Methylorubrum populi: one gene and its partner. The protein of the gene in region 1 interacts with the protein of each later gene in a pairwise test. Links are inferred from orthologs where the notes say so. Each region holds a gene or a part of one and is shown in the gene's direction. Other genes may lie near its edges.

Region 1 (3,124 bases):
CCGCTTCGGCGTGGCTACGATCCACGGCATACTGACGAACCGGATCTATGTGGGGGAGTGGGGCTTCAACAAGCGCTGCTCGAAAACGCGACAAGCCAAGCCGAAGGCGGAGCACATCGCCATTGCGGTGCCGCCTATCATCGCCTCGGATGAGTTCGAGGGTGTGCAGGCTACGCTGAAGGCGCACAACCCACGCGTCACGCCGGCGCGGGTCGTGACAGGCCCGATCCTGCTCACCGGGCTTGCGACCTGCAGCACCTGCGGCGGTGCGATGACGCTGCGCACTGGCACCTCGGGATCGGGGCAGGTGCACCGCTACTACAGTTGCTCGACGAAAGGACGGCAGGGTCCGACGGGCTGCTCGGGCCGGACGATCCGGATGGACACGCTCGACACCCTGGTCACCGAGCGTCTCGTGGCCGACCTCCTGCAGCCCGACCGATTGCGGGCGACGCTGGCCTCGCTGTGGGCGCTGCGCGCTGAGCGAGCAACGCAGGTCGATGGCCGCGTAGCTGCGCTACGCAGCGAGCTCACGACCGCAGAGGAGAAGCTCAGGCGGCTTTACCGGTTGGTGGAGAACGGCGACGATGAGCCGGACGATCTGCTGAAGGAGCGGCTGTCGAGTTTGCGAGCCGAGCGAGATCTGGCGAAAGCTGCCCTCGGCCGGATCCGTATGGTCAGCCCGAATCCAACTGAGATCGGGCCCGAACTGATCGAGCGCTTCGGGCGTCTGCTGCGCGAGAATGTAACCTCGGGTGAGATCCCTTTCCGGAAAGCGTGGCTTCAGGCGATTGTCGACCGCGTCGAGGTGGGAGCGGACGTGATCCGCATTGTCGGCGACAAGGAGAGCCTAGAGAATGCCCTGACGGGTTCGGGCGGCGAAGCCGTGTCCGGCGTTCGCAGTTCTGTACGGAAATGGCGCGCCCTGCGGGAATCGAACCCGCCTTTTCAGCGTGAAAGGCTGACGTCCTAACCGATAGACGAAGGGCGCTGTCCGTCGGCGCCCGGTCTATAGTCGGGTTCGCAGCCGACGGCAACGGCCATGCCGCAGGAATCCGACGCAACGATCCGACGCTTGACGCGGGACGATCCCGTCGGTTTCTCGGAAATCCGACAGACGCCCCGTTTCCTCTCTGAAAGACGAGCCCATGACCCCGCCGCGCGACCGCCCGGCCAAGCCCTACGGCTTCCGGCCCCGCCCGCGACCGCAGCAGCCGCCGGGACCGGCCGCCCGCGAGGGCAGGGACCATGTCGTGCTCTACGGATGGCATCCCGTGTCGCAGGCGCTGGCCAATGCGGGCCGCCACTTCCATCGGCTGCTGGCCACAGAGAACGCGCTGGCCCGCCTCAAGGAGGCCGGGGTCGAGCTGCCGATCGAGCCGGAACTCGTCCGGCCGAGCGCCATCGACAAGCTGCTCGGCCCCGACGCCGTGCACCAGGGCCTCTACGCGGAAGCCGAGCCGCTCGCCGCGCCGGCCCTCGATGCCATGCCGGACGACGCGCTGCTGCTCGCCCTCGACCAGATCACCGATCCGCACAATGTCGGCGCCATCGTGCGGACCGCGGCCGCTTTCGGTGTCACCGCCATTGTCACCACCGCGCGCCACTCGCCCAACGCCACCGGCGTGCTGGCGAAATCCGCCTCCGGCGGGCTGGAGCACGTGCCGCTGGTGATCGTGCGCAACCTCGCCGAGGCGCTGATCACCCTCGGCGAGCGCGGATTCACCCGGATCGGGCTCGATTCGGACGCCGGTACGCCGCTCGATGCGGTCGGTCCGCGCCGGCCGGCGGTGCTCGTGCTCGGCGCCGAGGGCAAGGGCCTGCGCCAGCGCACCACCGAATGCTGCGACCTGCTCGTGCGCATCGACGCGACCGGAGCCATCCGCAGCCTCAACGTCTCGAACGCGGCGGCAATCACGCTCTACGCTCTGACCCGGCCGGCCGGCAGCCAGGGCTGAGATCGCGCTATCTCCGATGGGCTGCGGCGTACCGGACCCGTCCGAGCGCGCGCCGCTCAGGCGGTCATGTTCCGGCGCAACCATCTTGAGACGTTTCAAGACATTGCGTCGGAGACGCGATTCCGATATCGCTCGCACCGATTTCCTCATCGATACCGTCAGGATCCGGGCGTTGTGCCCGGCGGGCGCATCGCCGGGGCAATCGGCCCTCGACCATCGCTTTGAGCATGCGTCGGCCCTCCGAGAGGAGGCGAGCCCGGCCGGATCGTCCATCCGGCGGGCGGCGGTGACGGGGGCACTTCGCAACACGAGCCGCCGGCGCGGCCTCACGAAATGAGGCCATTCAGGAGAAAGAATGTCTGCTGGTCTGAACGCAAGCTCCGCGGCCCGCGAGGATTTCGCGGCCCTGCTCGAGGAATCTTTCCTCCAGCACGAGATCACCGAGGGTTCGGTCGTCAAGGGCACCGTCGTCGGCATCGAGAAGGATGTCGCCGTCATCGATATCGGTGCCAAGACCGAGGGGCGCGTCCCCCTCAAGGAATTCACCGGCCCGGGCCGCGAGGGCGAGCTCAAGGTCGGCGATGAGGTCGAGGTTTACGTCGACCGCATCGAGAACGCGCTGGGCGAGGCCGTCATCTCGCGCGACAAGGCACGCCGCGAGGAGAGCTGGGTCAAGCTCGAGAAGGCCTTCGAGGCCAACGAGCGCGTCACCGGCACGATCTTCAACCAGGTCAAGGGTGGCTACACCGTCGATCTCGACGGCGCCGTGGCGTTCCTGCCGCGCTCGCAGGTCGACATCCGCCCGGTGCGCGACGTGACCCCGCTGCTCGGCACGCCCCAGCCGTTCCAGATCCTCAAGATGGATCGCCGCCGCGGCAACATCGTCGTGTCGCGCCGCACCGTGCTCGAGGAGAGCCGCGCCGAGCAGCGCTCGGAGCTGGTGGCCAACCTTGAGGAAGGTCAGGTCATCGACGGCGTCGTCAAGAACATCACCGAGTACGGCGCCTTCGTCGATCTCGGCGGCATCGACGGCCTCTTGCACGTCACCGACATGGCGTGGCGCCGCGTGAACCACCCGTCCGAGGTCGTGACCATCGGCCAGACGGTGAAGGTCAAGATCATCAAGATCAACCACGAGACGCACCGCATCTCGCTCGGCATCAAGC
Region 2 (3,310 bases), 2.5 Mb from region 1 along the record:
GCTCCCGGCCGACCCGGCGCCAGAGCCGGTCGCCGACCATGCCGAGGGCCAGGGTCAGGGTGAAGACCTTGGAAATGCTCTGGATCGAGAACGGGATATCGGCATCGCCCCCGGCCGCGACCCGACCGTCGCCGTCGATCACCACGAGGCCGAAGGCCTGTGGGTCGACGCCGGCCAGTTCGGGGATGTAGCTCGCGACCGTGCCGCGATCGGGCCGCGCCCGCATCTCCTCGGCGATGTCTTTGACGATACAGTCGAGATCGGGCACGGCGTCGCTCGGCTACGGCGCTCTTTTCGGCAAGCGCGGACGCGGCCAGCCCTTCACGAAGCGGGCCAGGACCGCACGTCCTCGGAGGCGAGGGCCGGAATCAGATCGCGTCGGAGCCGGTCTCGCCGGTGCGGATGCGGATGGCTTCCTCGATCGTCGAGACGAAGATCTTGCCGTCGCCGATACGGCCGGTCTGGGCCGACTTGCGGATCGCCTCCACGGCGCCCTCGACGAGGGCGTCCGAAAGCACGATCTCCAGTTTCACCTTGGGCAGGAAGTCGACGACGTACTCAGCGCCGCGGTAGAGTTCGGTATGGCCCTTCTGACGGCCAAACCCCTTCGCCTCGATCACGGTGATGCCCTGAAGGCCGACCTCCTGGAGGGCTTCCTTCACCTCGTCGAGCTTGAACGGCTTGATGATCGCCTCGATCTTCTTCATCCGGAAAAGCCCGATCCGCCTGGTCCTTCAATCAGCCATTTATGTACCATCGCTGTCGCGCGATCGCCACGGCCATTTGGAAGGTAGGACCGGGAAGATGCGCACGCAATGTGCAAACAAAGCGGAATATGTAGGCAATTCCGCAGAAATCGATGAATTTCCAGGCAGGCCGTGAGCCACTTGCATGCATGAGTTGGTGAATTCCCCGAAGATCGCGGATCGGCTGCTCACCGTTGAGGCGATGGGCCGGGTCGACGCGGCAGCCATCGCCGCCGGCACGCCCGGCCTGACGCTGATGCAGGCGGCGGGCGCCGCGGTGGCCGGTCGCGCCCGGACCCTAACGCCGGAGGGCGGACGGGTGCTCGTCCTGTGCGGGCCCGGCAATAACGGCGGCGACGGCTTCGTCGCCGCCCGCCTGCTGGCCGAGGCCGGCTACCGGGTCGAACTCCGCCTGCTCGGAGAGCGCGCCGCGCTCAAGGGCGATGCGGCGCTCGCCGCCGAAGCCTGGACCGGCCCAGTCGTTGCCGCGACGGCGGAGGTGCCGGCGGCCGACCTCGTCATCGACGCCCTATTCGGTGCCGGCCTCTGCCGTGACCTGGAGGGAACGGCCCGCGCCCTGGTCGAAGCCGTCAACCGATCCGGCATCCCCGTGCTCGCGGTCGATGTGCCGAGCGGGATCGACGGGAATAGCGGTGCGGTGCGCGGGGTCGCCGTCGAGGCGAGCGAGACGGTGACCTTCGTCGCGCTCAAGCCCGGCCACCTCCTCCAGCCCGGCCGGGCCCATTGCGGCGCGCTGCACGTCGCCGATATCGGCACCGGCGCCGCCGCCTTCGCCGCTGGCATCGCCGGGGAGGCGCGCGCGATGGTCCGCAACGCGCCCTGGCTCTGGGCGCTGCCGCAACTCACCGCGGGGAGCCACAAATACACTCGCGGCCATGCCCTCGTGCTGTCGGGCCCGGCCCACCGCACCGGCGCGGCCCGCCTCGCCGCGCGCGGGGCGCTGCGGATCGGGGCGGGCCTCGTCACCGTGGCCTCGCCGGCCGCGGCGCTGGCGGAGAATGCCGCGCATCTCACCGCGATCATGCTGCGACCCTGCGACAGCGCCGACGACCTCGACGACATGCTCGCCGACGAGCGGCTGAACGCGCTGCTGCTCGGCCCCGGCCTCGGCACCAGCCCGGCGACCTGCGACCTCGTGGCGGTGGCGGCTGGGGCCGGCCGCGCCCTGGTGCTCGACGCCGACGCGCTCACGAGCTTCCGCAGCGAGGTGCGCACGCTGGCCCGCCACATCCGGGACGGCGAGGCGCGGGCGGTGCTGACGCCGCATGAGGGCGAGTTCGCGCGGCTGTTCTCCGGCACGGAGGCCGTGGCCGAGGGGCTGAGCAAGGCCGAACGCACGGCGCGCGCCGCGGAAATCGCCGGGGCGGTGGTGGTGCTCAAGGGGGCCGACACGGTGATCGCCGCCCCCGACGGACGCATCGCGATCAACGATCACGGCACGCCGCATCTCGGCACCGCCGGCTCCGGCGACGTGCTCGGGGGCCTCGTCGCCGGGCTGCTGGCGCAGGGCATGGAGCCGTTCGAGGCGGCCTGCGCCGCGGTCTGGCTGCACGGCGATGCGGGCCTGCGGTTCGGGCCGGGGCTGATCTCGGAGGATCTTCCGGAGCTGATCCCGGCGGTGCTGCGCGACCTCGCCGGTCGCGCCTGATCACCCCGGTTACCCGGCCGCGACCACCGCGTGCTTGCGCCCGTAGAGGGCGTAGAGCACCAGCCCGAACAGGTTCCAGACCACGAACCAGAGCTGGGTCGTCGCGGGCAGGCTAAGGAACAGGTAGCCGCAGCCCAGGATCGTGATCGCCCCGATCAGCCAAGGGGCCGGGGCGCGGAAGGTGCGCGGCGCATCGGGGGCGCGCAGGCGCATCACCAGCATGCAGGCCGCGACCGCGACGAAGGCCGCGAGCGTGCCGGCATTGGCAAGGGCCGCGAGTTCTCCCAGAGGAACCAGCCCGGCGAGCACGGTCACCACGGCCGCGGTGAAGAGCGTGATCCGCACCGGCGTACCGGCGGACGACAGCTTCGCCAGGCTCTGCGGCAGCATCCCGTCGCGGGCCATGGTGAAGAAGATGCGGCTCTGCCCGTAGAAGAAGGCGAGGATGACGGTCGGCAGCGCGATCACCGCCGAGGCGGCGAGGTACTGCGCCACGAGCGGCCGGCCGAGCTCGCGCAGGATCAGCGCCAGCGGCTCCGGGCTGTCGGCGAACCGGGTGTAGGACACGGCCCCCACCGCGGCGACCGCCACCGCGACGTAGATCAGGACGCAGGCCGCCATCGATCCGACGATGCCGATTGTCAGGTCGCGCCCCGGATTGCGCGTCTCCTCCGCGGCGGTTGCGATGGCGTCGAAGCCGTAGAAGGCGAAGAAGATGATCGCCGCCGCGGCCATGACGCCGCGCTCGACCCCGTCGGCGCCCACGCTCTTGGGAAAGCCGTACGGGTCGAACGGTTCGAGATGGGCGGCATCGAAGGCCGGCAGCGCGAAGGCGACGAAGACGACGAGCGCGGCGATCTTCACCAGAACCAGGACGGCGTTGACCGTGGCGCTC

The links.
Region 2: the proteins of rlmB (region 1) and MPPM_RS12290 interact in binary tests that used the Escherichia coli proteins (3 or more experiments, as listed by UniProt). The link is inferred for Methylorubrum populi from one-to-one orthologs.

What each region holds. Positions count from the first base shown.
Region 1 is NZ_AP014809.1:124,052-127,175, reverse strand. Bases 244-3,053 are described here. They hold rlmB (23S rRNA (guanosine(2251)-2'-O)-methyltransferase RlmB), read left to right. Parts: upstream 244-1,148; coding sequence 1,149-1,958; downstream 1,959-3,053. Other genes in these bases: rpsA (30S ribosomal protein S1), read left to right, coding at 2,314-3,053. Also shown: more of rpsA, read left to right, coding at 3,054-3,124. UniProt on the Escherichia coli protein: Specifically methylates the ribose of guanosine 2251 in 23S rRNA.
Region 2 is NZ_AP014809.1:2,661,444-2,664,753, reverse strand. The notes cover bases 158-3,153. They hold MPPM_RS12290 (NAD(P)H-hydrate dehydratase), read left to right. Parts: upstream 158-891; coding sequence 892-2,415; downstream 2,416-3,153. Other genes in these bases: MPPM_RS12285 (amino acid permease), read right to left, coding at 2,425-3,153; MPPM_RS12295 (P-II family nitrogen regulator), read right to left, coding at 369-707; MPPM_RS12300 (glutaminase), read right to left, coding at 158-268. In the rest of the region: more of MPPM_RS12300, read right to left, coding at 1-157; more of MPPM_RS12285, read right to left, coding at 3,154-3,310. UniProt on the Escherichia coli protein: Bifunctional enzyme that catalyzes the epimerization of the S- and R-forms of NAD(P)HX and the dehydration of the S-form of NAD(P)HX at the expense of ADP, which is converted to AMP.